Linked DNA regions of Solitalea canadensis DSM 3403. The protein of the gene in region 2 interacts with the protein of the main gene of each other region in a pairwise test. Links are inferred from orthologs where the notes say so. Each region holds a gene or a part of one and is shown on either strand. Other genes may lie near its edges. The genes, in order: recJ and SOLCA_RS12120.

Region 1 (17,654 bases), 2.2 Mb from region 2 along the record:
TATTAGGAGCCGTTATTATGCGTTTCCTGTTCATCTTTATCGGTGCCACATTGATCACTAAATTCGGATGGATTCTTTACGTATTCGGCGGATTCCTTGTTTATACAGGGGTAATGATGTTCATCAATCGCGACCACGATGAAGAAATTGACCCTCAAAATCACAAAGTAGTACGTTGGGCTCAGCACGTTTTCTCTGTATGGCCACATTATGAAGGCAATAAGTTCTTTGTAAAAAGAGATGCAAAAACTTTGGTTACGCCACTATTCATTGTTTTATTAGTTATTGAGTTTACCGACCTGATCTTCGCAGTCGATTCAATTCCTGCAATTTTCGCTGTAACTAAAGATCCGTATATCGTATTCTTCTCAAATATCTTCGCGATTTTAGGTTTACGTTCTATGTTCTTCTTGTTGGTAAACATTATTCATAAGTTCCACTATCTTAAGGTTGGCTTATCAGTATTATTAGTCTTTATCGGGGTGAAAATGCTTGCGCACAGTTACCTTGAAAAAATAGGTTTCCAAACTTCTCACTCACTGATCATTATCCTTTTGATACTAACGGTAAGTGTTGTAGCGTCGCTAATGTTTCCAAAAAGACATGATGTTGAAAAAAAATAATAACTATTAAAATGATAGTTTAAATAATTTAAAGCCCGATTTTCATCGGGCTTTTCTTGTTTTTTGCCCTTTCTGATAGCTGTAGGGCCATCCATTGTATACAGGATCAGTTTAAAATCCGCTATATTTGGATATAAACAACACAAAATTTTATGTCAGTAACAGTAACCGGATTGTCATCCACAGCATTAATGGAGTTAGAGAATAAGTATGGAGCGCATAATTATCACCCATTACCCGTTGTGCTTGATAAGGGTGAAGGTGTATATGTTTGGGATGTTGAAGGTAAACGTTACTTCGATTTTCTTTCAGCTTATTCTGCCGTAAATCAAGGTCATTGTCACCCTAAAATTATAAACACACTTGTAGAGCAGGCACAAAAGTTAACACTTACATCACGAGCTTTCTATAATAGTACATTAGGTGAATATGAAAAATTTGTAACCGGTTATTTTGGTTTCGATAAAGTTTTACCAATGAACACGGGGGCAGAAGCCGTTGAAACTGCAATTAAGATTTGTCGCAAGTGGGCATACGAGAAAAAGGGTTTGCCTACAGATTCTGCCCAAATCATAGTTTGTGAACAGAACTTCCATGGTCGCACAACCACAATTGTTTCCTTTTCGAGCGATAGTGGTGCAAGCAAAAACTTTGGTCCTTTCCCTTCTGGATTTATCCGTATTCCTTATAATGATTTAGAGGAATTAGCAAAAGCTTTGGAGAAACCTAACGTTGCAGGTTTCTTAGTAGAGCCAATTCAGGGTGAAGCAGGAGTTTTTGTTCCGGATGAAGGCTATCTGGCAAAAGCCAAGGAATTGTGTAAGAAAAAAAATGTATTATTCATTGCAGATGAGGTACAAACCGGGATTGCTCGCACAGGTAAATTGCTGGCTTGTGATCATGAAAATGTTAAACCGGATATGCTGATTCTTGGTAAAGCCATTTCAGGGGGAGTACTACCTGTTTCGGCAGTTTTATGTAATGACGATATTATGAATGTGATTACGCCAGGAACTCATGGTTCCACCTTTGGAGGTAATCCATTGGCTAATAAAGTGGCGATGGCTGCATTAGAAGTTGTAAGTGATGAGCAATTAGCAGAAAATGCGGAGTGTTTAGGAAAGATTTTCCGTGCTGAAATTCAAAAGCTGGTTGATGAATCTGATTTATTGGTATTGGTAAGAGGAAAAGGCTTGTTAAATGCCATTGTTGTAAACGATACAGAAGATAGTAGTACCGCATGGGATATTTGTATGCAGTTAAAGGAAAACGGTTTATTGGCTAAGCCAACCCATGGAAACATTATTCGTTTTGCACCGCCTTTAGTGATGAATGAAGAACAATTACACGAATGTATCGCGATTATAAGAAAGACCGTATTGGCCTTTAAAAAATAAAATTCCTAAGAAATGATTAGTGCGGCAATTCAATTTTGAGTTGCCGTTTTTTGTAAATAAGAACTCTATAGCTGAGCCAAATGAAAAAACTCGGATTAATAGGTGGCATCAGTTGGGTGTCGACCTCAGATTATTACAAATTAATCAATGAAGGTGTAAATGCTAAGTTAGGCGGTTTAAATTTTGCTGAATGTATCATCTACTCATTTAACTATGCAGATATAAAAAAGAATAATGATAACGATGATTGGGATGCAACGTTAAACATGATTCTAAAAGCAGCTGAATGTTTGAAGTTGAGCGGAGCTGAAGCAATTATTCTCTGCGCTAATACAATGCACTTGATAGCTGATAAGCTACAACTGCAAATTGATATACCAATTATTCATATTGCTGAAGTTACTGCAAGAGAAATAAAAAAGGATGAAATAAAGAAAATAGGATTGCTTGGGACGAAGTTTACGATGGAGAGGGATTTCTTCAGAAATAAGCTTTCTGATCAAGGTATTAAATCTGTAATACCAGCAGCAGCTGACAGAGACTTTATTCAGGAAACGATCTATTATGAATTGGGGAAAGGTATTATAAAGGAAGAAACCAAACAGCGTTATATTTCCATTATTAATAATTTGATAAAACAAGGTGCAGAGGGCATCATTTTAGGTTGTACTGAAATACCATTGATCATTAAACAGAACGATGTTTCTGTAAAAGTATTTGATACTACTTTAATTCATTCGGCTGCTGCTGTAGAGTTTATACTTTCTTATTAAGTTTTTATCTTGAGCAATAGTTAAAAAATGAAGAGGGTTGTAAATGAAATTTGATACCTCTTTGCTCAAATAGTTGTTGCGGCAGGAGTGCAACGAGTAATATTATGGGAAAGGGTAAAAAGATTTTTGAGATTTAGATAGATGAAATATCATAACAAGAAAGTACTTATAACGGGAGCTTCCTCTGGGATTGGCGAAGCAATCGCCTATGCATTTGCTAAAGAAGGTGCATTTTTAATTCTGGCCGCTAGAAATATTGAAGAATTGGAGCGTGTGAAATGCAATTGCATTGGTGCAGAACATGTGGTTACTACTTTCTTGGATATCAGTGATCATGATAAAGTGTTTACAAAGATGGAGTTGCTCATTAATGAATTTGGCCCCATTGATGTGTTGGTAAATAATGCGGGAATTAGTCAGCGTTCATTGGCTATTAATACATACTTTGAGGTAGAGAAGCAAATGATTGATGTAAACCTGTTGGGAACAATTGCCGTTACAAAAGGTCTTTTGCCAACAATGATAACACACGGCAAAGCTGAAATTGTAGTTATTTCCAGTATTATGGGCAAATTGGGCGGACCATTACGATCTGCTTACGCAGCCTCTAAGCATGGGCTTCATGGTTTCTTTGATACACTACGTGCCGAACACTATAAAGATGGGTTAAAAGTTCTGATTGTTTGCCCCGGATACATTAAAACTAATATTAGTATAAATGCATTAACTGGCACCGGAAAACCTCAGGCAACAATGGATGAAGCAACCGGAAAAGGTTATTCTCCTGAATATATAGCCAATAAGATATTAAAAGCGCTTAAGCAAAACAGGGAGGAGATTGTGGTGGCAAAAGGAAGGGAAAGAATGGGTGTTGTGTTAAAACGTTTCTTCCCAGGCTTATTGAGTTGGATAATCAGAAAGGCTAAAACTGTGTAATTTTTTGGCAAGCAGTTATTGTCTGATGTGCAATGTACTTACAGATCCTTCGTTCCTCAGGATGACAAGTTTATGGTCTGACAGCAGAATAAATTAAACTTAGCGACTTCGTGTCTTAGCGGTTCAATTTATACAGCCTGTTCAAGCATTAAGCCCAGCAACTCCTCAAGATATTTACGATCATTTGCCAGCCGCGGAACCTTATGTTGTCCGCCTAGTTTGCCTTTGTTCTTCATCCAGTTATAAAAAGTTCCTTCTGGTGCCACATGTAATAGAGGACGACGAAGCGCCATGTCTTTATAACGTTTGGCCTCATAGTCTGAGTTTTGTTTTTTCAGATTTTCATCCAATAAATCAAGGAAATGTTCTATGTTTTCTGGTCGTCGTTCAAACTCGATGATCCACTCGTGTCCACCGTTCTCTCCATCTGTAAAATAAACAGGACCGGCAGTGTAATCCTTGATAATGGAATTAGTGGCCTTGGTGGCAGCTGTTAAAGCTTGCTCTGCATTCTCAATAATTAATTCTTCACCAAAGGCATTTATAAAATGGCGGGTACGTCCGGTAATTTGAATCCTAAAAGGATTCAAACTTGTGAATTTAATCGTGTCACCAATCATGTATCGCCATAAACCACCATTGGTAGAGATGATGATAGCATAGTTTTTATTGAGCTCTACCTCACTTAAATCTAATGTTTTTGCATAAGGATCACCGTAGTTTTCCATTGGCAAAAACTCATAATAAATTCCATAGTCGAGCATTAATAGCATTTCAGTGCTATTGCTCTGATCCTGTATTCCAAAGAAACCTTCTGAAGCATTATAGGTCTCAAGGTAATACATGTCGTCAGACGGGATTAATTTTCTAAACTGTTCACGGTAAGGTGTAAAGTTTACAGCGCCATGCACATATAACTCAAGATTAGGCCATACCTCAAGTAGGTTACTTTTGCCGGTAAGTTCAAGAATGCGTTTGGCAAGAATTACCGTCCAGGTTGGAACACCAGTTATACTGGTAACATTCTCATTCATGGTGGCATGAGCCATTTTTTCAATCTTGGCTTCCCATTCATCCATTAATGCAATGGATAAATCCGGAGTACGGTAGAATTCGGCCCAGATTGGTAAATTCTGAATTAAAACAGCAGAAAGATCTCCGTAGCAAGACTCATCATTTAGCTGGTTAACCTGGTGACTTCCGCCCATAACCAAACCTTTTCCGGTAAACATTTGTGTTTCAGGACGATTATTGCAGTAAATGGCCAACATATCTTTGCCACCTTTAAAGTGGCACTCTTCCAATGATTCTTCACTTACCGGAATGAATTTACTTTTATCACTGGTTGTACCTGATGATTTCGCGAACCAGGTAATATTGCTTGACCATAATATATTCTTTTCCCCCTTCATCATCCGCTCAATATAGGGTTTCAATGAGTCGTAATTTTGAATAGGGAAGCGTTGTTTAAAGTCGGATGGGCTGTCGATAGATCTAAAATCATGTTTCAACCCCCATTCAGTATTGCGAGCGGTATTCACTAAGTCGGAAAGCCACTCTTGCTGAACTTCAAGCGGGTATTTCATGAAAAGCTCAATTTGATGAATTCGCTTTTTCATGATCCAGGAAACAATATTGTTGATTATCGACATGCTTTTGATGTTTAAATCCCTTTAAATTACAAAACTTTAGGGCGTAATACGAAATTCCTGCCAAGATATACACGACGAACCTGTTCGTCTGCAGCAAGATCCTCGGCTGTTCCCGACTTTAATATCGATCCTTCAAACAATAAATAAGCTCTGTCGGTAATCGATAACGTTTCCTGAACGTTGTGGTCGGTAATAAGAATTCCGATGTTCTTGGTCTTAAGTTTTGCTACAATTGTTTGAATTTCTTCCACCGCAATAGGGTCAACGCCAGCAAATGGCTCATCTAAAAGAATAAACTTAGGGTCAACTGCGAGACAACGGGCAATTTCTGTACGACGGCGTTCTCCTCCTGAGAGTAAATCTCCGCGATTCTTTCGCACTTTGTTTAAACTGAATTCAGTCAATAAAGCCTCCAGTTTTTCATGACGTTGCTCCTTGTTTAAACCAGTCATTTCAAGTATTGCCATAATGTTATCTTCAACAGTAAGCTTACGAAAAACAGAAGCTTCCTGTGCCAGATAACCGATACCCTTTTGAGCACGTTTGTACATTGCATCGTAAGTTATCTCTTGATCATCAAGAAAAACATGACCATCATTAGGTTTTATTAAACCAGTAATCATGTAAAAAGAAGTGGTTTTGCCCGCACCGTTAGGGCCAAGTAGTCCTACAATTTCTCCTTGTTTTACATTAAACGATACATGGTTTACCACTGTGCGTTTTTTGTAGGTTTTTACCAGATTTTCAGCGCGTAGCTCAAGCTTTGATTCGTTTATATCCACTGGTTTCTAGTTTATTCAAATTTTATGTCTTTAACATTTAATTGAATGGTGGTTTTTCCATTCCAGGTATTCTCCTCAATACTGTAACAAATATCAAATGGAATACCTTTTCTTATGCGTTGATAATGCTGGCCTAAATTAAAACCTATGCAATCAAAAAAATAACCTTCTGATTGTTGAACGGTAAACTTCAAGTGATTATTTCCCACCACTTGCGGCTCCCCTTTACACCATACATTTTTTGAGGCAAAAGTAGGCTTCATATTGCCCGGTCCAAAAGGGGCAAATTGCTTAATAATCCGTACTAATTTAGGTTCAATGGTATTTAATTTTACGTATTCATCAATTTCAATTTCCTGAGAAAGCGAACGTTCTTCAATGGTTGATGCAACAACTTCTTCGAACTTATTGATAAATGCCGTTATATTCTCAAGAGGAATGGTAAGCCCCGCAGCATATTTATGTCCACCATACTGTTCCAAAAGATCACTGCAAGCACTTATCGCTTCATGAATATCAAATCCGTTAACAGAGCGGGCAGAACCTGTGGCTTTGCCGTTTGACTCAGTAAGAATGATGGTAGGACGATAATATTTTTCAATCAGTCGCGAAGCAACGATACCGATAACTCCCTTATGCCAGGTAGGAGAAAATAAAACTGTTGATTTACGAGTCTGCTGACTTGGGTCGGATTCCAGCATTGCCAATGCTTCACCTGTAATACTGTTATCAAACTCCTTGCGTTCGGTGTTTTTAAGATTAACCAGCTGTCCTTTTTCAGTGGCCAATTCTGATGAACCTGAAATTAATAAATGCACCGCATGTTTAGCATCATCAATACGACCGGCGGCATTAATTCGAGGTCCAATCTGAAAAACAATGTCAGTTATTGTTATTGCTTCTTTTTGAGCGGAAAGGTCTATTAATGCTTTTAATCCTTCACAGGGGTTTTCATTAATTCTTTTCAGCCCATAAAAAGCAAGCGTTCTGTTTTCTCCGGTAATAGGAACAATATCAGAGGCAATACTGACCGCAACCAGATCGAGAAAGGGTTCGAGGTAAGTAAACGGCATATTGTTTTTTTCTGCAAATGCCTGAATGAGTTTAAAGCCGATTCCACAACCGGAAAGCTCCTTATAGGGATATTCACAATCATGTCTTTTGGGATCAAGAACAGCTATAGCGTAAGGAACCTCATCGCCTGGTAAATGGTGATCACAAATAATAAAATCAATTCCTTTTTCATTTGCGTAATCAATCTTATCAACAGATTTAATGCCGCAATCAAGCGCAATAATTAACGAATGGTTGTTTTCCTCAGCCCAGTCAATGCCTTTAGTTGAAATACCATAGCCCTCTTTATACCTGTCGGGGATATAGTAACTAAGATTATTGTAAAACTTTTTAAAGAAACTGTAAACCAGCGAAACTGAAGTAGTTCCATCTACATCATAATCTCCGTAAATAAGGATCTTTTCTTGATTTTTTATTGCTTCTTCAATCCGGTCGATCGCTTTTTCCATGTCAAGCATCAGGAAGGGATCATGTAGATGTCTTATATCAGGGCGAAAAAAATCTTTGGCACTATCAAAATCAACGATACCACGTCTTTCGAGTAGTTTAGCGATAATGGGTGAAACATTCAGTTCCTGCGACAACAAGTCCACCACGTCATTTTTATAATCCGAATGTGTAATCCACCTTTTATCCATAGTATAATTCAAGGGGTAAAAATAATAGTTTTTATGGAATGTGTTTTTTCTTTAAGTGAGCGCATGCAAGTAATAGCTTTCAATATTGTTTAAATATTTGATATACAAAAGGGTGAATACTGTTTTGTGGAAAAGTAATTTTCTCTATTCTTCAAAGTAAGTTAATGTTGTGCGATTTCGAGCGCCGGGTATGAGGCTTTTATTTTATAAGTTTAAGCTTTGTAACGAGATGCTTAAAAATTTTATCTTTGCCGGATGCAATCGAAAATAGAAGGCTATATATCAGAGATCAATGCGTTTACTCCGGCAAACGCCGAGGAGTTGGAGCAATTCCGTATAAAATTTTTAGGACGTAAAGGTATTGTGGGTGAAATGTTTGAAGAGTTCAAACAAGTTACACCAGAAGAAAAGCGCGTTTTAGGTAAGGTCCTCAACGTTTTTAAACAAACTGCAGAGGCAAAAGTAAATGAATTTAAGGAGCAGTTCGAAAATCATCAGCAACAGCATTCCGGTATAGACCTTACGTTGCCAGGCGAACCGATTAATATTGGTTCTCGTCATCCGCTTTCGTTAGTTCGTAAAGAAATCGTCGAAATATTTTCACGTATTGGCTTTAACGTTGCTGAGGGACCAGAAATTGAAGATGACTGGCATAACTTCTCCGCATTGAATTTTCCTCAGGACCACCCGGCTCGCGATATGCAAGACACATTCTTTATTCAAAAAGATACAGGGTCTGATAAAGGAGATATTGCATTACGTACACATACATCATCTGTGCAAGTACGAATGATGGAAGCAGGTAAACCTCCTTTCCGTGCAATTATGCCAGGTCGTGTGTTTCGTAATGAAGCGATTTCAGCTCGTGCGCATTGTATTTTTCATCAGGTGGAAGGTCTTTATATTGATGAAAATGTTTCGTTTGCAGATTTAAAACAGACGCTTTATTACTTTGTTCAGGAATTGCTGGGCAAAGGAACAGAAGTTCGTTTCCGTCCTTCATTCTTTCCTTTCACAGAGCCATCAGCCGAAATGGACGTGACTTGTTTGATCTGTGGAGGTGAGGGTTGTAATGTGTGTAAATATACCGGATGGGTTGAAATATTAGGTTGTGGCATGGTGGATCCGAATGTCCTTGATAATTGTAATATCGATTCAAAAAAATATACTGGATTTGCCTTTGGTATGGGTATTGAGCGTATTACCATGCTGAAATACCAAGTGAAAGACCTTCGCTTATTTTTTGAAAATGATGTGCGTTTCCTCAAACAGTTCCAATCAGAAATTATATAACAGCCCACTGTAGATGGATGTAGATAAAATATCAATAAGCATAAAAAACGCTGCTCAACATCTTTTCAGACGCTATGGCTATCATAAAACCAGTGTCAATGAAATTGCGGCAAAAGCGAATTTAGCCAAAGCCACCATCTATAAGTATTTTGAAAGCAAAGAGTTAATTCTCAATGCAATCATCATGGATTATCTTGATAAGCATATTCAGGAGCTTGCTGCAAGTGTTGATCCTAACCAGGAGAAATTAAGCAGTAAGGAGATTTCTGATCTTATTTTAAAAGCCAGCCGGTTAACATATACGGCATGTAATGAGTTTATAGGCTGGGAGTTTATCAGGGAGTCTGCAAATGCGCAGGCATTTTTGAAAAATCTTTCTAATGAGATCGAATTACTGATTATGGGTGTTGTTATGAAAGTAAGACATGTTGATGCTGATAGTGAACAGGCTCGTCGTACACGTTTTTTAGTTTCAGCTAGTAAGAGTATTGTGTTTTCATTTGCGTTTACTTCGGTAACCGATGCTGATGTAAAGAAGAATTTTATTCAGTTTCGTAATGAAATCCTTCCCTATTTGATCAGGGGAGCATTTGTATAAAGTAAATTGCATAGCTTAGTGTACGTGTGACACTTATTTTACATTAGACCATTTTAGTATTTGGTACAAATGTTGTATGTTTGTAGCATGAATTAACACATTCTACACATGAGACGAGAACTAAAAGATTTCTCATTGGAGCTTGAACAAAAATTTGAGTTCTACTGCAAACCAAAGAGCAGTCTTTTACGTTTTATAATCAGACTTTTCAAATTGTAAAGTTTCATAGATAAATTGGTTTAGGTTGAGCCCCGTATAACAGAGATGTTGACGGGGTTTTCTTTTTTGATCCGGGATACACAGATTTTGTTTTTGGGATTACACAGATTTTTTAGGGGATTACACCGATTTGTAATTTTAAATTATACATTCCGAGCGCTCCCTTCTCCTTCAGGAGAAGGGCAGGGGATGAGGTGTTTACTCCAAAATAATTGTTTGCGCTTTGTTTAATTTGAATGTTTCCCTAAGGTTCATTCGAGTAATTCTTTTATTATCCAGCTTATAAACCAACACAAATTCCATATCACTTATATTTATGAAAGTGGAGTATAACGTACCTGCTTCTTTCCTCTTCTCTGTAACTGTTTTGGGTTGCACTGCTTTCGCTGCAATATTTCCCACTTCTTTTAGTGTTAATGGAGTTGAGGTCTCGGTTAATCGCTTAATCTCTGCTTCCATAGCATCATAACGCTTACAAGGATAATTGCCTGCAGCAGTATCTGATAGTAAGAAATTGGTGGCCATTAAATAGTTGTTGGCTATTCTTATTACCTTTTTCTCTCCTTTTACCCATTCGATAACTGCCGCATTGCCAGATTTATCACCAAATAGCAAATGTCCGTTTGACAAACAAATATCTTTGGCCGATAAGAATGTCAGGGCATCCTCTACGGTTTTGCACTTAGCCAAAATTTCATCACCTAAATTGCCTTTAGGTTTATTGCAACCTTTGGGTGTACTTTGATTGGGGGTTACCGCTCCATCAAAAAATAATCCGGATTGGTTAATTCCGCCTTGAGCAAAATCATCCCATCCATACCATAATCTCCCTAATTCCGATTTATTCGGAGGCATGATTTTGATGTAAGGCTTCACATTGTACCAATAATCTTCATTATTAACTGCATAGATTTTGCCTGTAGTTTTGTCAATAAAATACAAGATAGAGCAGGCTGTGCTGGTTAATGAGGTTATTAATTGAAGACTTAGGACTAATACTAATTGTCTCATTTTGTCAGACTTGTTGAAATTATCATTAAAGTTATTGAAATGTATTGATATTACTGATTGCGTAATCATAACGCTGTTTAACAACCGTCTGAAAAATCGTACTTTTGCAGCCTGATGGCAAAAAAGAAATTTGAACCTTACATAGCTGAGGGCGTGGAAATTGTGGACATTGCTCATGATGGGCGTGCAATAGGTAAACATGATGATCGGGTAATCTTTGTTGATAAGGCTGTTCCTGGCGACTTTGTAGATATCAATGTAAATTACAGAAGAAGGCAATTGTTTGAAGGGAAAATCGATAAACTTCATAAACCTTCAGAATATCGTGCAGAGCCTTTTTGTTCTCATTTCGGTGTTTGTGGAGGATGCAAATGGCAGCATTTGAGCTATGAGGGTCAACTTAAATTTAAACAGAAGCAAGTTGTTGATGCTTTGGAGCGTATTGGTGGCATAAGTACTGAATCATTGATCCCTATTTTCGGATCTGAGAAAACGACTTATTACAGAAATAAAATGGAATATACTTTTTCCAATAAGCGTTGGCTTACGGAAGAAGACATGCAAAATGCAGCTAACTTAGAACAGGATGCACTAGGATTTCATGTTCCTTTGCGCTTTGATAAGATCATCGATATTCAGCATTGTTATTTGCAGCAAGATCCTTCTAATGAAATTAGAAATGCGATTCGTGCTTATGCACTTGAAAATCAATTGTCGTTCTATGATTTGAAGGAGCATAAAGGACAACTACGTAACCTGATCATCCGTACGGCAAGTACAGGCGAATTGATGATAATTGTGGTGTTTGCGCATGCAAGTAAATCTGTTATTAATACAATGATGGATTATGTTGCAGATCGATTCCCGCAGATTACTTCATTATCTTATGTGGTTAATCAAAAAAAGAACGATACCATTTTTGACCAAAATGTGGTTACCTATAAAGGCCGTGACCATATTTTTGAAGAAATGGAAGGGATTAAATTTAAAATTTCTCCCAAATCATTCTATCAAACTAACTCTGAGCAGGCTTATAACCTATATAAGATAACCCGCGATTTTGCCGACTTTAAAGGCGACGAATTGGTATACGATCTTTATACCGGGGCAGGGACAATTGCTAATTTTGTTGCAAAGAAAGTAAAGCAAGTTGTGGGTGTTGAGTATGTTCCGGAAGCGATAGAGGATGCTAAGATCAATTCTGAAATCAATGGAATTGATAATACATTATTTTATGCAGGAGATATGAAAGATGTTTTAAATGCAGATTTCATTGCTCAGCATGGAAAACCCAATGTTGTTATCTCTGATCCGCCTAGAGCTGGAATGCATGCAGATGTTGTGGCGCGCATCAACGAAATGGAACCAGAGAAAATCGTGTATGTTAGCTGTAATCCGGCTACGCAAGCAAGAGACTTGGCACTGTTGAATGAAAAGTATGAAGTAGTGAAAATTCAACCGGTTGATATGTTCCCGCAAACAATTCACGTGGAGAATGTTGTTTTACTAAGAAAAAGATAAGAGGTCACGCAAAGCCGCAATGGTTTATGCCCTTGCCGTCTTTACAAGTGATACTTTTCCTTTTACTATGGAAATATAAAATTCTGATTAGAAGGAGAATGTTGTTTTACTAAAAAAGATAAGGTGTAACACACAGAGATGAAAACAATCAGCGTAATCATTCAATGGAATCTGTGTAATCCTAATAAATAGTTATGGAGTTAGAAAATTCTGATCAGCCGCAAAAAGGTCCTAGTCCTTTGGTGAGCTTGGAAAAAGACCTTAAGTTATACAATGAATCAATCAGAGAAGTTGCTGCGGATATTTTGGAAGCAAAACTTTCTGATTACCCGATCTTCGTTGCTCATCAACATGAGGTGAGCCTTGGTCAGATGATTTTAAACAGTAAGGAACTTAAAACAAGCTGGAATATAAATGCCGCTACTTTAGAAGAGTTCATTGAAAAGAACGTAATTGCAAAAGAACGTGAGGAATATTTTGTAAATAATTATAAAGATCCGGAAGCGTATATGTGTTTGTTTGTCATAGTACCTGAAGGAGCCAATTTTGTTTTTTATCCATACAAGTAATTATTAATGTGTAAACTTTAAATGCTCTTTTTTGCCCATTAAATATTTACCATTATTTTTAACTCTTTGATTTTGCCCATGAGTACAAAAATTAAGATACTGGATAAAAAACAGATCCAGCAAAAGATAGATCGTATTGCATATCAAATTTTGGAAGACAATTTCGAAGAAAAAGAAATTGTTTTGGCCGGTATCATTCCCCGTGGGAATACACTTGCCGAGCGATTAAAGAAGAAAATCGAATCGATAGGCGAGTTAAAGGTTAAACTGGTAAATATTGAATTGAAGAAGGATAGCAGTTCGTTAGAGGCCAAGACTGATGTTGCAATTGAAGAGTGTATTGATAAAGTGATAGTGGTGGTAGACGATGTGCTGAATAGCGGGCGGACATTAGTTTATGGTTTGGGTATTTTTCTGAATATTCCAACCAAAAAAGTAAGGACGGTTGTATTGGTAGATAGAAGCCATAAATTATTCCCAATCCATACAGATTTTGTAGGTCTGGAGCTTTCTACCGTAGCCCAAGAACATATTGATGTTGTGTTGGGTGTTGAAGGACAGGAGGATGCGGTGTATTTGGTGTAAGGAAAATGGCTAATACGTTCTCTCAATTATTTGTTCATGTAATTTTTACCGTAAAAGGCCGTGCTAATCTAATTCATGAGTCTTTCAGAGAAAAGGTTGAAAAGTATATAGCGGGGATTGTTTCTAATAAGAAACAGAAGTTATATGCTATTTATTGCATGCCAGATCATGTACATATATTGATAAGCATATCCCCCTCTGCTACTATTTCTGACTTGGTGCGAGATATAAAATCGGCGTCATCTTCCTTCATATCATTAAATAAATGGGTTGTTGGCAAATTTAGTTGGCAGGAAGGATTTGGTGCTTTCTCTTATTCAAAATCGCAGGTAGATAAGGTAGTCAATTATATTATCAAGCAGCCAGAACATCATAAACACCAATCGTTTAAAGATGAATATTTAGAGTTATTACGAAGGTTTGATGTTTCCTATAATGAAGAATACCTTTTCGATTGGGTAGAATCCTGAATACGTCAAGTGTCACTCCTCCGGAGCTAAATCAAGGTAAAGCTATTGCACTATTAAGGTTTGGCTTCTCTGAAGCTTGCTCCAATGGAGTTCAATAAATTAGACAATAGAAGTCTACTCTGAAAGGCCATGCCTTAGTAGCTATTTATTAGCCTCTTAGCTGCCAAAGTCAACTTTTCTTAGATTTGCTCCGAATGGAGCTCATACTTAGGAGGCTTATGGATTAATTAAATAATAGTTTGAGCCCCGGAGGGGCGGAACAGTAGGTAGAATCAAAAATTAGATAATCCTTTTTACCCTTATGAATAATTATAATTTTACTGTAGTTGAACGTTTTATGCGTTATGTACAGGTTGATACCCAAAGTGATGGCAGTTCAACTGCTTCACCGACCACTGAAAAGCAGAAAGATTTAAGCAAAATATTAGTTCAGGAGTTGCAAGCCATGGGCGTTGCTGATGCTCATCTTGATGATTTCGGCTATGTATATGCAACGATTCCGGCTAATACCGAAAAGAAAGTTCCCGTTATTTGTTTCTGTTCGCATGTGGATACTTCTCCGGATTGTAGTGGGAAAAATGTAAAGCCAATTATTCATAAGAATTACCAAGGACAAGATCTTGTTTTGCCTGATGATAATACCCAGGTTATTAAAATGGTTGATCATCCGGATCTAAAAGATCAGATTGGAAATGATATTATTACAGCTAGCGGAACCACATTATTAGGCGCCGACAATAAAGCTGGTGTTGCGGAAATTATGGATGCTGCCAATTATTGGATGGCGCATCCGGAAGTAAAACATGGTCAGATTCGTATTTTATTTACTCCCGATGAAGAAGTTGGTCGCGGTGTAAATAATGTCGATATGAAAAAACTTGCAGCAGATTTTGGTTACACGATTGATGGCGAAACCTTAGGCTCATTGGAAAATGAAACTTTCTCGGCAGATGGTTTAAAGATTACCATTTATGGAGTGAGTGCTCACCCCGGTTTTGCAAAAGGTAAAATGGAAAGTGCTATCAAAATTGCTTCAGAAATTGTTGCAGCTCTGCCAAAAGATCATTTGTCACCTGAAACTACTGAAGGAAAAGAAGGTTTTGTTCATCCTGTAGGTATCCAGGGAAATGTGGAAGAAGCAAGTGTTTCCTTTATCATTCGCGATCATATTACTGCAAATCTTGCTAAACACGAGGATGTAGTTAAACAAATTGCTGAAAAAGTGATAGCTAATTACCCGTTCTCAAAATTCGAGATCAAGATCAGTGAACAATACAGAAACTTTAAGGAAGTGTTGGATCAGCATCCTCAAGTAATAGAATATGCATTAGAAGGTATTAAGCGTAGTGGTATGGAGCCAAAATTACAAAGTATTAGAGGAGGAACAGATGGTTCTCGCTTATCATTTATGGGCTTGCCTTGTCCGAATGTATTTGCAGGTGAACATGCATTTCACTCAAAACATGAATGGGCATCTGTACAGGACATGCAAAAGGCGGTAGAGACGATTGTTAATATTGCAAGCGTGTGGGAGGAAAAAATTTAGCCTAATTTGGGAATTTGAGGATTTAGGAATTTGAAAATAGTTCATTCCTAAATCCTCAAAAATTCATCAGTAATTCCAATTTTTCAATTGTTCCATATAGCAAAGGCGAATTCTCAAATTTCCCAAATTATCTTATTTCCTTTCTATCCATCCCAGTGCTAACCTGATTTTGTGGTATTCCACTTCTCCTCTTAAAAAATCAAAAATATCTTTTAGCTTATCACTTCCGGTTGCTTTATGCGCTAAGCGAACTCGTTCAATCTCGTCTAAACTTACGAATTGTAATAGGTCGATGTTATCTCCTTTAATATATAAGGCCGAAATGTGCGAAAACACTGTTTGAAGTGAAAGTTTCCGGTTCGCAGCTACTTCTTCAGGCGTGAAATTCTTATTTAACAGGTAAAGCGTTTCCTTAAATGTATCTCCTTTTGTTCTGGAGCCACTCCCATTTCGGTTAATATGATTGGTAATTAATTCAATGAACTGAGTGCCATATTTCTCCATTTTTCGTTGACCGATACCCGAAATAGATAACAAGGCATTTTCAGTCTGTGGCTTTTCAGCAACCATTTGCCGCAATGAAGCATCGGTAAAGATTGAATAAGCAGGAACTTTTTCTTTTTCCGCAAATTCTCGCCGCAGTCGGCGTAATGCTTCAAATAATTTATCGTCTGTGGTTTCAACAACTGGTGTTATATCATCTAATGGAATTGTCTGTGTTTTCTTAACCTCTCTGACTACTGGATAAACAAGGTCAGCTGTTTTCTTTCCGAATAATATTTCCTTACCAAGTTCAGTTGATTTTAAGCTAAAGCCTTCATCGTAAGCCATCTCAATGATGCCCAGATTGAGCATTTGCATGATAAATTGCTGCCAGTGATTAAAACTTAAATCGCTTCCTGCTCCATAGGTCTTAATTTTATCAAAGCCCTTTTCAAGGACTTCGGCTTTGTGCGAACCCCTTAAAACATCGATAAGCATTGTTATTCCAACAGATTCATTCATCCTCAATAAGGCAGATAATGCTTTTTGCACTAACAATGTGCCATCGAAATGCTTTCGGGGATTTTTGCATACATCACAATTTCCGCAACTATCTTCAAAGTTTTCTCCAAAATAATTAATCAGAATCTTTCTTCGACAAATATCGGCTTCCGCAAATTGTTGAATCCGTTTAAGCTTCTCCAGGTTAAGTTCACGTTGCTGACTTTGTTCGGCAAATTGGGTTAGTAAAACAATGTCAACTAAATTATAATAGAGAATGGTTTCACTTTCAAGTCCATCACGACCTGCTCGTCCAATTTCCTGGTAATAACCTTCAATGTTTTTAGGTAAATTATAGTGAATTACCCAACGAACATTTGATTTGTCGATTCCCATTCCAAAAGCCACTGTTGCACATACAACCTGAACCCGATCATTGATAAAATCTTCCTGGGTTTCATTACGGTCATCAGCACTCATTCCGGCATGATAAGCTGCTGCGTTTACCTGATGTTCGCGAAGCTTTTCGGCCAACTCTTCCGTGGTTTTTCGGCTTAGGCAATAAATAATTCCTGATTGGTTGGGTTTAGAGTGAATAAACTGAACGATCTCCTGGTCTTTTTGACGCGTTTTAATCCCTGTCTTTACTTCTAAATTTAAATTAGGCCGATCAAAAGAGGCAACAAATGTAGCCGGCTTATGCAAATTTAACTGCCTTATAATATCTTTTCGGGTAACCCTGTCGGCAGTAGCTGTTAATGCTACAATTGGTACATCCGAAAATCGTTCTTTTAAAATACTTAGCTGAGTATACTCAGGACGAAAATCATGCCCCCACGAAGAGATGCAATGAGCCTCATCAATTGCTAATAATTGAATATTAAAACGACCAAGCATTGGTATGCTCGATTTTAATTTTTCGGGTGATAAGTATAATAACTTAATATTTCCGTTAATACAATCTTCAATAACCACTTCCTCTT
Region 2 (12,505 bases):
ACTGATTAAATTATCCTCGTTATTTGGAAGCCACTCTAGGTCTTTGTCCTCATGATTTACAATCCACAAAGAACCATTATCTAATTTTGAAACTACATTTTTAAGCAGACCTTCAAATATTTCAACACTCTTCGCCCTTTGATGCTTGAATGATATCCCATACCATTTTATTGTTGACTCAAAATCTTCATCAAAAAAATCAATATATTCCTGTCTATCATAAGGAAGTACTTTTTCAAATCTCTTTTTAACTCAATCATAATCTTTTACTAACACAATTCAGGGCTATTTCCATAAAAATCACCAAATACAATGAAAAAAAAGTACAAAAGGCAGTAGCCCCGAAATTCAGGGCTACACAAAATGAACTTCCGTCCGTTCTGTCGGTTAGAGTTTTCTTTCAGGTCTTATAAAATTAATCAGTTTTTCTTGCTTTTTAAGGCAGTAATCTTTCAACAACATAAATTACTCGTTCTTTATTTCACAATGCAAAGTTTAATTTGCTCTACCGCTTAAAATAATGGTTTATTTTATTAATCCTAGTGTAACAGAATAAAATGCAACTAAAGATGCAATGATATATAAAATAAAAAAAAACTTACCTTTTCTCCGTCTATCTTTTGAATATTGTTCAACAATCTGAAATATATCTTTTCTTCGATGATAAGTTATAAAATAATTTAGCGAAATAATAATAATTGCACCCAATATAGTCCACATTAAAACAAGATCTTTTGCAATTCTGAAATGAAAAATACAAAATAAAATACGCCCCAAAACAATGAGGTTAAGGTTTTGAAAAAACACTATCCCAAGAAAAGCGTCAACAGCAGGATTTTCATCTTTTCTTATCTTTTGTAAACCTTTATACATCCAATAATAGGCCTCTTTAATCATGTACTTTATAGTTCTTTATATTTGGTAAAATAATATTCGTATTATCAGCTAAATGTTTAATCGGCGTTTCTTGATGAGGCATGTCAGGTAATTCTGTTGTAATTAAAGACCAAAGAGATGCCATTAAAAAATTTGCTTTGGGTCCTAATCTCATTAAGTAAATCCCAATACCGGCAGTTACATTAGCAGCAGTTTTCTCTCCTGATTGATTTCCAGAGATGTACATGGCTCCATCAACCATAAATCCAGTAACTAAAACTCCTTTTCCAACATTTTCAATAACTGCAGTAACTTTGCTCAGAGGTATTGCTGTTATCACACCCTTTGCATTAGTGAAATATAACTCAGAACCTTTGTATGTCGCTAATATTAAAGTTGATCCATCTGCAGCCCAACCAAGTGCCGTCCCTGTTGAGGCTACAGCTTCTATTTGTGCTTTACTTTCTTTATCAGCATGTCGTTTTTTCCTTTTTCCATTTCCCCCATCAGTTGCTATCACATTGGTGGGAGGATAGATATAATTCTTGAGTTTTCTAAATTCGTCATTATTATCTCTTTTATCCATAAGAGACCTTAGAAATGGAGATGATCCAAAAAGAAGAGATTCTTCATCCGAATCATTTTTTCTATCAAAAAAAGGGCTAGGAGCCATACCATCAGGATCAAGAAACCTAACGGGACTATCAAACCCATAATTATATGGAGAATATCTCCTCATTAATTCAGCCAACGGATCTATTATATGCCACCGGCCCAGCACTGGATCATAGAACCGTGCCCCGTAATCATACTGATTCAAATCAAAATCTTCCTGCAGTTCCTTACCATTGTAAAGGTACTTATTTTTTGCACTGGATACCCATTCGGACTGAGTCATACCAAAAGCATAGTAACTGCTCTCCTGAATGGTCTCCACGCCCTGAGATCCTTTGATAATGGTGGCTCTGACATTACCCAGATGATCCGTCAGGTTATACTGATACTGATAGCTGGATGTAAGGTTTCTTGCAATGCCTTCTTCCGTTTGAATAAACTCCAAAGCTCCGGCCTTATAATGAATACCTCCCACATAGTCAACCGTAACGCCACTACTAACCTTACGTAACTTTCTTCCGATTGCATCATAGATGTAATCAATAGCCTGACTATTAACCTTAATTTGTTGTGGCAAATTCAGGTAATTATAGCTAATGTTGAGGTTCCTTGTCTGATCGCTAGTATTGGTACTTCCGAGTAGGTTCCCATTCGGGTCGCTGTAATCGTAACTCGTTAGCCCTTTTCGTTGTCCGAGACTGTTAGCAGACTGATCATCTACGCTTTCCAAGCGGTTCGATAGATTGCCGTTTTTATACGTATAGGTCAGATCATCGATTAAGGAAGCAGATCCTCCGTTACGTTTTAAGGTTTTAATATTCCCCATTACATCGTAGGTTAACACCTCATTAAAGTTACTGCCAATGGTGGAAGTAGCTGACAACAACCGGTTTAGTTTGTCATAACCGAATTGATAAGCTTTTTGGGTAGTTGCATTAGGATTACGGTTCTTCCAAGTCATTTCAGAAATATTACCATTATACTGAGATGCAGCACCGTTGCCTTCATATTTCAACTCCATACCAAACTGGTCAGTAATATCTGTTAAATTGGCATCATTAATTTTTGTCAGCCAGCCGCGGATGTTATAGGCATAATCCACCGCTTGCAGGTACGAGCCGCCATTGTTTTCCGAGTGCAGTTGTTTTTTAATCTGCTGACCCAGTTCATTGTATTTATACGAAGCCAGTAGTACTTCTTTGGTGGGGTCAGCACCTATCAGTTCATAAGTATTGATTCTGCGTCCCATGTGATCATATTCATAACGGGTAGTGATCTCCAGCGGTGCTTTACCTGAAACGGTATGGGTACGTTTAGATATTTTAAGCTGTCCGGGGAAATCGTAGGTGTTATCCACCACATCCTGACCTAAAAGGTAGTTTGTGCTCTTACTTTGAATTACTCTACCTTCATTATCGTAATAGTTTACCGTCCATAAATAAGTATTGCCACCATCCAATACTTTTACTTTGGTCCCGGTTAAAAGGCTTCTGGTCATTGGACTTTGATTTCCAGTTGGCACACCGAAGGGATTACCAGGAAATAAGTAATTATCATAATAGTTAACAGTTAAAACATCGATGGTCGCACCGTCTGTTTTAGGATATGAGCGAGTGGTATATCCCAATGTGTTACCGTCGCGGTCTTCCCATAAAAAATTTATTTGATCATCTACAGCTGTTTGTACTACAGTTCTAGTTTGATTGTCATTATTCACTAAACCTGTGATAATCAATCTACCCATGACATCATATTTGGAGAATATCCATTGTTTTTTATTACGTTGATTGGCATCCTGAGTTAACACTACCTGATCCAGCTTATTGTACACAATGAACTCCCAACCCTTAGCAGGGATCTTTTTTTCCACCACCCGCTGACGATCATCGTAATGATAGGCATAGATCAGCTCATTGAAGGTGGCATCGTTTTCAGTAATGGAAATAGCCGTAACAGCCGGAGGAATTACATAACGCAAATTGCCGAAATCATCGTACACGTACTGAGTCGATAACGCGATACCTGCATCATCGTAGGTACGCTTAAGTACCACTCTACCTTCCTTATCCGTGAATTCTTCTGTTGTGCCTTTGGTTCCAGTTGCATTTACCCAATTTTCATCTTTAATAATGGTTTTATACAACTGATTGGCTTCATAGAAAGTAGCCGTAGCTCCGGAGCCGTCCGCTTTAACCGTCCACAGTTTTACTTCATTGGCGACATTGGTGCCATATTCTGTTTTTATCGTATGGCCCGATTCGGTAATGGATGCATTTAATAACTGCCAGGCTTCGCCTGCAGCTCCCTGTTGCTCTACCCGATTTAATGGCGAGGCTTCAAACTGGGTTTCTGCAAAAGGATAACCAGTACGGGCAATATTGGCAGCTAAAGTGCTGGGATTCGTTGTAGCATAAAAGCTACTCACAGTTGTGCCCGGCACAATGTTTTTATAACTGCCGTTGCCTGTTGCATCCACGTAGGGTAAATACTTCTTCGCTTCCCGGCCAAAGGCATCGTATTCAAACGGCTGGACAATGTCGTTAAGCAAAGGGCTGCCCTTAGTTTGTACTGTTTGCAGCGGACGGCCTAGTCCATCAAAGTACTGGATCGTCTGGCTGATCTCACAGGTACTGCGGTTGGCCAGACCCGTTTCATCTATAATGCCCGGTACTTTAATCGTGTTGGTAAGAATGTAATTCTGATTGGCGCTCGGTGCTGCCGCCAGTGGCACACAGTAAGCAGCTGCTCCACTGATGTAAATCCTTACATTGCTGCTTGCCGGAATGTTCACTCCCGGTAGCAAAGTAACACTTTGGGTCGCCATAATCTCCGACTGACCAGAGTAAGTGGATAAACTCACGTTCGCCTGCTGGGCAAATGTGCTGATACAGGTTATGTTCAGGATAGCTACTAATAGTAGCGTCCTTTTGTTTAAAAATCGTATCATTCGTATTCTACTTGGTAAATGTTATTGGTTTTGGTAATGATAATCCGTTGTTTTCAGGATGTTGCCTTCCTGATCCTTGATCCATTTCAGTCGCTGAAAACCATCGTACACGTAATAGGTAGTCTGTCCCTTGGCATCGGTTGAACTGGTCATACCTACTAACGGCTCATAGGTATAGGTGGTTATTTGAGCATCAGATGGGAATATCCGAATGTCATCTACATAAGCACTTGCTAAGAAAGTCTTAGTACCCGTGTACGTTTCTTCTTTATACTTCCAAAGATTTCCCTCTAATTCAAACCATCCAATGGTGTAAGTACGGGAATTAGGTTTGGTAAATGACACCGTGAAGCTACGACCATAATTACATTTTAGCCCTGTATGAAATTTAACTATTGATGCCGCAGCGTCTTCTTCAAAACTCTCAAAATAAAACTCGTTCTCTGCTGCATTTTTGCATTCAGCAACTGGGTATTGCTGGTTATAACCCCATTTATAGGTGGTAGAAGGTCCCTTTTGTGGAGTAACTCCAAGTAAATTACTTTTAGTATCATACCCATTGAAATTATACACCTGACTGGGGGTTAAGCTACCGTTGTTAAACTTTTCTATGCTTAAAGGAGCAATGAGTGTATTGTTATTCCAAAAACCATAATTGTTCCTGACTTTTGTTAACTCCTTGGTGCTATTAAAGTTGGTTTGCTCAATTACAGAAGCAATTCGATGCTGCTGCGTCATCTTATCATACACCAAAATGCCTGCATAATCTTGCGGATATTTATATTGCTGAGAAATCGTTTCCTTTTTACTATTTATTGCTTCAGATTTGGACAACTGATAGTTTACAGGTGTTTTTTCATAGTAGTACTTTTCGGTCGTCACTGATTCACCGCCATTATCATCGTATAAAGTTGTTGTTTTGGACAATGGTTTATTAAAGCCGGTAAAACGTCTGATATTAGGAACTGTATTTCCATCAACATAATCAACACCATATAGAAAAGAAGCCCGAGTGCCTAGTTCAGGATAACTTTGAGAATAAAAGTCAGGGGGGAGTGTGTCATCAAACCACATAACACTCCTATCACTATAACCCTGCTCGCGCAAATCTTTCATATATAATGCCAACAGTATAGGGTTTGCATAACCCCAGGTAAGTGCCCCGAAACTGATTATATCCGTATTAATTTCATCAACCCAATCTTCTTTATTTATATCCGTTAACGCATGAGGTGACCGATAGTAGTAAGAATAATCTTCCTGCTTGATTATTTTTGAGCCCTTATAATAAGTTTTCTTCAATAGTTGACCTTGTAGCCACTCATCCGGTTCTTGCAATGAAAGTAGCATGTATTTATAAAAACTTGTAAAATAAGGCATGTTGTACCTAAACTGATAAGTGATTTTATGACGATCAGTTGTGTTGAGTACATTCTCATCATACTCAGTTACATATTCATAACCTACATATGAACCTTCTGTGGTTAACAGTGGTAACACGGAATTGGAAAAGTAATATCTATAATGTGTGTGTGGTCTGCTGATATAACCACCCTTCCACTTATTTTGAATATACAGCGGTAGAGCAGCTATTGTCCCCGAACTTTTACCATCAACCGGATTCGTATAATCGTAAGACTTTGCTTTAATTTTGGCCCCGTTATTATCAAAATAGTCAATTTTTTTGATCCGCAATCCTCCGGCATTAACAATATCATCCTCACCTATTTCACGCCAGCTTATTTTAAAATAAGTAAAGTGCGATTGTAAATTATACTCGTGATCGACAGGTATACCTTGATAAGTTATTTTTACTGTCATCTCATATTCTCCTGGAAGCAACTCTAAATATGTTTTATTTTCCTTTACTCTAATAGGGGCATTTTGTGCATTATTAAAGCCTTTTACAGTAACTCTTCCTTCAGGTTTTATTTGCTCTAGTAAAAATTCTACATTACATTGGCCATATGGAATATCATATTTTTTATCGATGTCTCCTTTCACGCCAAAATCAGAAGAACATTCCCATCCATAACCAGGATCAACATAACTATTATTACTAACGGTAAAACGTTTTTTATAACAACGTGCCTTGGTTACAGGATCAATATAATCGGGATCAGGAGCAAAACTACTACGAGGATAACCGCTGATCTGAATTTCTGCTTTCTTCAGCGCCAAATTATCATCAACTAACATATTTATCAGTTCTCTGGAACCTTGAGGGATGTTTTTAACTCTGAAGTTATTGTTCTCATAGGTATATTCAGTTTTTCCTCCTTCCGGCCAAACAATACTTTTCAAGGAGAAAACATTACTTTTTTCGGGTTTTACCGACCGATCTCCTCCATCATACAATGAAGGATCGACACCATCCTTTACAACTATAGATGGAATCATTGAATGGTTCATAATTCCATTAAAATACCCCCAATGATCTTGTGAAAATGAATATTTAGAGGGCATCATATCAAACGTATTGTAATCAAACTTATATTTGATTGGTGAGGTACTTGTTTGTCCCACAATACGCACGGAGTCTAAACGCAAACGTTTAAATCTATAATTATCAGCATAGTTCCAAATTACCGGTGCTGATCGTCCAAGATTTACATCATAATCTTTTCCAAGAAAATAACTGTAATCAAATATGATTTTTCTAATCAGTTGTTGCGCATTATTTAACACCTGAACCTCTTTTAATGCCTTACCTTGCATATCTTCTCTTTCCATGGTGATAAATTTGATTATTCCTTCCGGAAAGCTGATAGTGCTCACTAATGCTTCATCATAGGTATTATTTTCTGACACATAGGTACTTCCAGGATTGGTTAAATTTTCAGTATAAGCGCCTGTTGACTGGATATAATTTTGTCCTGAAATTTTAGGTATTTTGTACGAACTGTTAGTATAAGAATAATTAATCTCCTCATTACTGGTATTTTGTATTTTTTTTACTAACCAGCTATTTCGAGTAGCTCGCATAACGCCTGTTGGATCTGATTGAAAACTGGCTCCATCGGCTCCCAAATCAACAGCAACACCATTATCCAGTAAAAACGAAAAAAGATTTGTGTCTGATAACGAAATATTTATATCCTCTTTGGGAAAAGTCACAAATTTTTTTAGTTCCTGATTAAACATGAATTTTCCTGACTGCCCTACTACGGAATAGTAAAACTCATCCGGCATAAAATCTCTTTGTCCGTTGATTGCAAGTTTTGCCTCAAGCATATTTTGGGTCCTTTCCTGTAAACCTGGATCTTGCGAATAATGTGGTAATGCATTAAAATCTTTAATGGTAGTAAATCCAGTATTTCGGGTAACAGCAGGAATAAAATAATGCTCATCTGGTGCTCCTCTTACATTTCTGGTTACTTGTCCTCCGTAAGAAAGATTCCAGCCTAGACCCACCCAAGAGGCTTCCTGATCAACTCTTATCCCTCCTGCATGATAACTCAAAGTTATTGGAACCATAACATCCTTTATCTTAATCTCATATAAAGGAATACTTATTTGTGGAACGCCAGTAAAGTGTCCAACCGAAGTTTCTATAAAGCGATTAATTGCCGCAACCTGTGGTGAAGGTATATCAACTCTAGTTGGTATTGTTTGACTATGCACGGTGAAATGGCACAGGCATAATATCAATGATAAAAATTTAATTGTTTTCCTTTTCATAAGGCCCATAATCATTTATTATAAATATTGTTGCAATTCATTAAATGCAACAAGCATTTGAATGAGTTAACTTTTCTTTAAATACTTCTGTAGTATTCTGGGATAAGAGATTAAGTTGAATTAAAAACTCTATTTAAGTTTTTTCAATTCAGTTAATTGTGATTCTATTTTCTTGTAGTGCTCTCTTAATTCTATTATTTCATCTGTCTTAGTTTGCAACTGTTTATTCTGTTCTATCAAATGCAACGTCAACTCCTCAATTTTCTGAAGCAATTTTGCATTCATCTCCCCTAAATCAACTCCATTATTTTTAACCTCTTCTGCTGAAGGAATACCAGGGAGGTGTCCTTTTTCTTTGATGTGCTGTTCGGTTTCTTGCAGAGAAGGCAGATTGTAGTTTGGCATGAAAACGTAGTCTGGCCAAGGAGTAGCCTCTACTTTGATTTCTGTCGCACGAATTTTTCCTACAACTGCTAATTTGTAACCTTTGGGATCATTGGTTCCAATTCCAATATTTCCATCTTTCGTAGCAACCATTGATGTTCCGTGCACAGATTGATAGGATTTATAAATACTTACATCTGACAATTGAGTCTCGTAAACTAACTGTGGTTTTGTTCCGTCTATTGCATTCCACCAATCCCCTCTAAAAGTAACTCTTCCTCCTGATCCGGTGATTTCAGCAGTTTTAATGGCTAAGTATGCTTGATTATTATAAGTAACTTTATAAACATTTACGCTTACTGTATTATCTGTAAGCGGAACAACCGAAACATAATTATTTGAATATGCCGCCTGAATTATAACTCTATACTCGGCATTAATATTTCCGGCGGAAGTTGTCCCTCGGTATAACGACAAAGTCCCGCTTAAACCAGCTTGCGGATTAGCGACTCCACTTACAATCATAGGACTCAATAAAATATAGTGAGGAGTATAGCCCTGACCAATATCACTCGTCATCCCTAAGTTATAGGGAGTAACAAATGTTGAACTGGTTAAAATCATGTCAACACCAGATTTGACTTCCAATTTAGTTGCAGGTGTTGTTGTACCGATACCAACATTGCCATAACCTTCAGGAAGTAAATTCATATGCAATCCATCATATTCGAAAACTCGACCGGAAAGCGAAGTACCATCTCCTCGGCCTAAGCCTGAGTTGAATAAAGCAACTGAACGAGCACCTGAGTTCTGATTATCAAAAGAGGATCCTTTGGGTTTATAGGTTAATGCCAAGTGATTATATGTCAACCAGCCACTTCTTACGGACACAGCTTCCGTTCCGTTCCCAAATTTTAAATTTCCAGAAACTGTAAGAGATCCTGTGTTGATAGCGTTTGTAGTTGTATTTCCATTGTCCGTAACAGTTTGAAGAGTTTGAGCAAATGCTCCATTAAACCCAACCATGGCAACTAGTAGAAGTAATTGTTTTCTCATTATTTTAACTTTTGATTTTTTAATTGGTTAATAACATTCCATATTCAGTCAGCTATTCTCTCGATTAGCATCAACTTCATTCTTTCATTTTTTAAAGAATTACTTAGTTTTCTCTCATGTTTGATAGTTTTTACTCTTGGAATAGGTGCAACAGAATCCATAAATCACTGGAGTGGTTGAAAGTTGGTCGAATAAGGTGATGCATCAGCAAATAATTGCTGCACTTAAGAAAACAATCTAAACATAAGATTAATAGGCTTTTATTTAGTTACTTATAGATGCTCATTTATTGAAAAATACATACTATTAGTTATACATTTTTCCATCGGTAATGTTAGATTTAATGCATAGAAATTCTATGATTTTAATCACTTAAGGTAGATTTCAAAAAGTTCAAGCCAACTTTACTCAACAACCAACTGAAACCCTGTATCAAACGCAATCTTTCCGTCAACCTCTGCTTCACTAACTAGTAAGCCTTTGATTTTACCAGTTTTGCCTTTGGTGATTAAGTCAGTTAGGTGTTTGTCGGTTAGTTTTTTGCCGAATGCTTCAAAAGGTAATTTAAAACCACAAACCTGGAAATTGCTACATCCATAGGCTGAATTCCCTTTTTTAAGTGGGTGCTCCTTGCATTTCGGACAGCTCATTTCTGCTATGGAAAGAGTCTCTTTAGGGGCTTTTGGCTTTGGCTCTTTTTTAGGTTTTTCTTTTTCCTTAGGGGCTTCTTGTTCAATTGTAATAATTCGGCCGGTATTATGAATTACTTCGCGTGTAAGCTCCACCACCATTTGAATAAGCTCCTGCTTGAAAGTATCAAGCACGTACTCCCCTTTTTCGATCAGGCGAAGTTTACGCTCCCAATCACCGGTTAATTCGGCACTCTTTAATAATTCATTTTGAATGGTGTCGATTAAGTCGATGCCTGTTTGTGTGGCGAAGATGTTTTTCTTTTTCTTCTCGATGTATTTCCGTTTAAACAACGTTTCTATGATGTTAGCGCGAGTCGACGGTCGGCCGATACCGTTATCCTTCATCAATTCACGCATTTCTTCATCATCGACTTGCTTACCCGCAGTTTCCATAGCGCGCAACAAGGTTGCTTCTGTATATGGTTTTGGAGGTGATGTTTTCCCTTGATGAATGCGTGGTTCATGCGGACCACTCTCTCCTGCTTCAAAAACAGGCATTATTTTCTCTTCTTCCTCCCCTTCTTTTTTCTCTGTTTTATCGTTAGCGTAGAGTTCTTTCCACCCTGGTTCCAATATTTGTTTTCCGCTTGCTTTAAATTCTATCTGTCCAACCTTACCTAAAACTGTTGTGTTAGAAACCTTACATTCAGGATAAAACGCTGCAATAAAACGACGTGTTATTAGATCATAAATGCGCTTTTCATCCGTACTTAGTCCGACAGGCAAAACACCTGTTGGAATAATCGCATGGTGATCTGTTACTTTTTTATCATCAAAAACAGCCTTTAACTTGGGAATAGGTTTCGCCAGAATTGGTGCCGTAAACTGACTGTAATAGGTCAGTTGCTCCATTATTCCGGCTATTTTTGGATGCAAATCTTCCGAAAGATAAGTGGTGTCAACCCTTGGGTAGGTCACAAATTTCTTTTCGTAAAGGTTCTGAATGTATTTTAGCGTTTCATCGGCCGAATATCCATATTTTTTATTCGCATCCACCTGTAACGACGTTAAATCATATAGCCGGGGATTCCCTTCTTTTCCTTCCTTTTTCTCAAACGATGTTACTTCAAAAGGATATTGCTTTAAATATTCAAGCCCTTTTTCTGCTTTTTCAATATTCTTAAGTCGATCGATTGTTGCCGTAAATTCTGTCTCTCGATAAATGGTTTTTAGCTCCCAATATTCTTCAGAAACAAAAGCATTGATCTCTTTTTGTCGTTGAACGATCATCGCCAGGGTCGGAGTTTGAACCCTTCCGATCGATAAAACTACTTTTCCTTGGCCAAACTTCTTAGTGAACAAACGAGTAGCATTCATGCCCAACAGCCAATCGCCAATTGCCCTTGCACTCCCTGCGGCATATAAATTATTGAATTGTTCAGCGTTCTTAAGCTTTTGAAACCCTTCTCTAATCGCTTCTTCGGTTAATGATGAAATCCATAATCGTTTAACCGGAGCTACGCATTTTGCTTTCAAAAGTACCCAGCGCTGAATAAGTTCTCCTTCTTGTCCAGCATCACCGCAGTTAATCACTTCTTCACATTGCGAAATAAGATGCTCAATTACCTTAAATTGCTTTTGAACACCACCATTATCAATCAGCTTTATCCCGAAATTTTTAGGAATCATGGGCAGATCTTCCAATCGCCAGGCTTTCCAACGCTCAGTATAATCGTGAGGTTCTTTTAAGGTACAGAAGTGTCCAAAAGTCCAGGTTACCTGGTATCCATTGCCTTCATAGTAGCCATCTTTGCGCTGCTTAGCACCAATAACTTCTGCAATATCTTTAGCTACACTTGGTTTTTCGGCAATGCAAACTTTCATCTTACTGGATAACGCGTTTTTTTAATTAAGGGCAACAAAAATCGATATTTTTTTAATGTTTAATTAAATAAACAACAATACTCGGCAATAAACAACTAATTACCAGATTTATATGTTTACGACTAAACCTGAATTTAACGTCCATGCGGTTTTCGGTAATTGCTCACTAGTAACCGCTCAATCCTCTGTAAATTGCACATCAATGCATTTAGCTAAAATTCACTTAAACTTTTATTCTTAAAAAACAATACTCCTATCCCAGAACAACACACAATTAACTATAAATAAGCCAATTATAATAATTTCAGATTTTTTTTTGCTGCATAAAGAGATATTCTATTTTTGCGAAAGATGGAGCACATTCAACAACATATTGAAGCACTGATATTTGCCTCTGAACAAAGTATCACTTCTGCGGAAATTGTAGCCT

What was found.
Region 1: the proteins of SOLCA_RS12120 (region 2) and recJ interact in binary tests that used the Escherichia coli proteins (3 or more experiments, as listed by UniProt). The link is inferred for Solitalea canadensis DSM 3403 from one-to-one orthologs.

What each region holds. Positions count from the first base shown.
Region 1 is NC_017770.1:5,103,115-5,120,768, forward strand. Bases 5,526-8,465 are described here. They hold recJ (single-stranded-DNA-specific exonuclease RecJ), read right to left. Parts: upstream 7,876-8,465; coding sequence 6,175-7,875; downstream 5,526-6,174. Other genes in these bases: lptB (LPS export ABC transporter ATP-binding protein), read right to left, coding at 5,526-6,163; pheS (phenylalanine--tRNA ligase subunit alpha), read left to right, coding at 8,131-8,465. Outside these bases: SOLCA_RS21555 (TerC family protein), read left to right, coding at 1-623; rocD (ornithine--oxo-acid transaminase), read left to right, coding at 776-2,020; SOLCA_RS21565 (aspartate/glutamate racemase family protein), read left to right, coding at 2,101-2,793; SOLCA_RS21570 (SDR family oxidoreductase), read left to right, coding at 2,935-3,729; SOLCA_RS21575 (GH3 auxin-responsive promoter family protein), read right to left, coding at 3,858-5,381; more of lptB, read right to left, coding at 5,408-5,525; more of pheS, read left to right, coding at 8,466-9,168; SOLCA_RS21595 (TetR/AcrR family transcriptional regulator), read left to right, coding at 9,182-9,766; SOLCA_RS21600 (carcinine hydrolase/isopenicillin-N N-acyltransferase family protein), read right to left, coding at 10,184-10,996; 23S rRNA (uracil(1939)-C(5))-methyltransferase RlmD, read left to right, coding at 11,111-12,517; SOLCA_RS21610 (hypothetical protein), read left to right, coding at 12,712-13,086; SOLCA_RS21615 (phosphoribosyltransferase family protein), read left to right, coding at 13,165-13,671; tnpA (IS200/IS605 family transposase), read left to right, coding at 13,677-14,141; pepT (peptidase T), read left to right, coding at 14,443-15,687; DNA helicase RecQ, read right to left, coding at 15,820-17,654. UniProt on the Escherichia coli protein: Single-stranded-DNA-specific exonuclease.
Region 2 is NC_017770.1:2,943,438-2,955,942, forward strand. What follows is about bases 9,520-12,505. They hold SOLCA_RS12120 (type IA DNA topoisomerase), read right to left. Parts: upstream 12,076-12,505; coding sequence 9,964-12,075; downstream 9,520-9,963. Other genes in these bases: SOLCA_RS22400 (hypothetical protein), read right to left, coding at 9,520-9,559; scpB (SMC-Scp complex subunit ScpB), read left to right, coding at 12,427-12,505. Also shown: SOLCA_RS12100 (hypothetical protein), read right to left, coding at 526-897; SOLCA_RS12105 (DUF6443 domain-containing protein), read right to left, coding at 890-4,438; SOLCA_RS12110 (hypothetical protein), read right to left, coding at 4,460-8,062; more of SOLCA_RS22400, read right to left, coding at 8,249-9,519.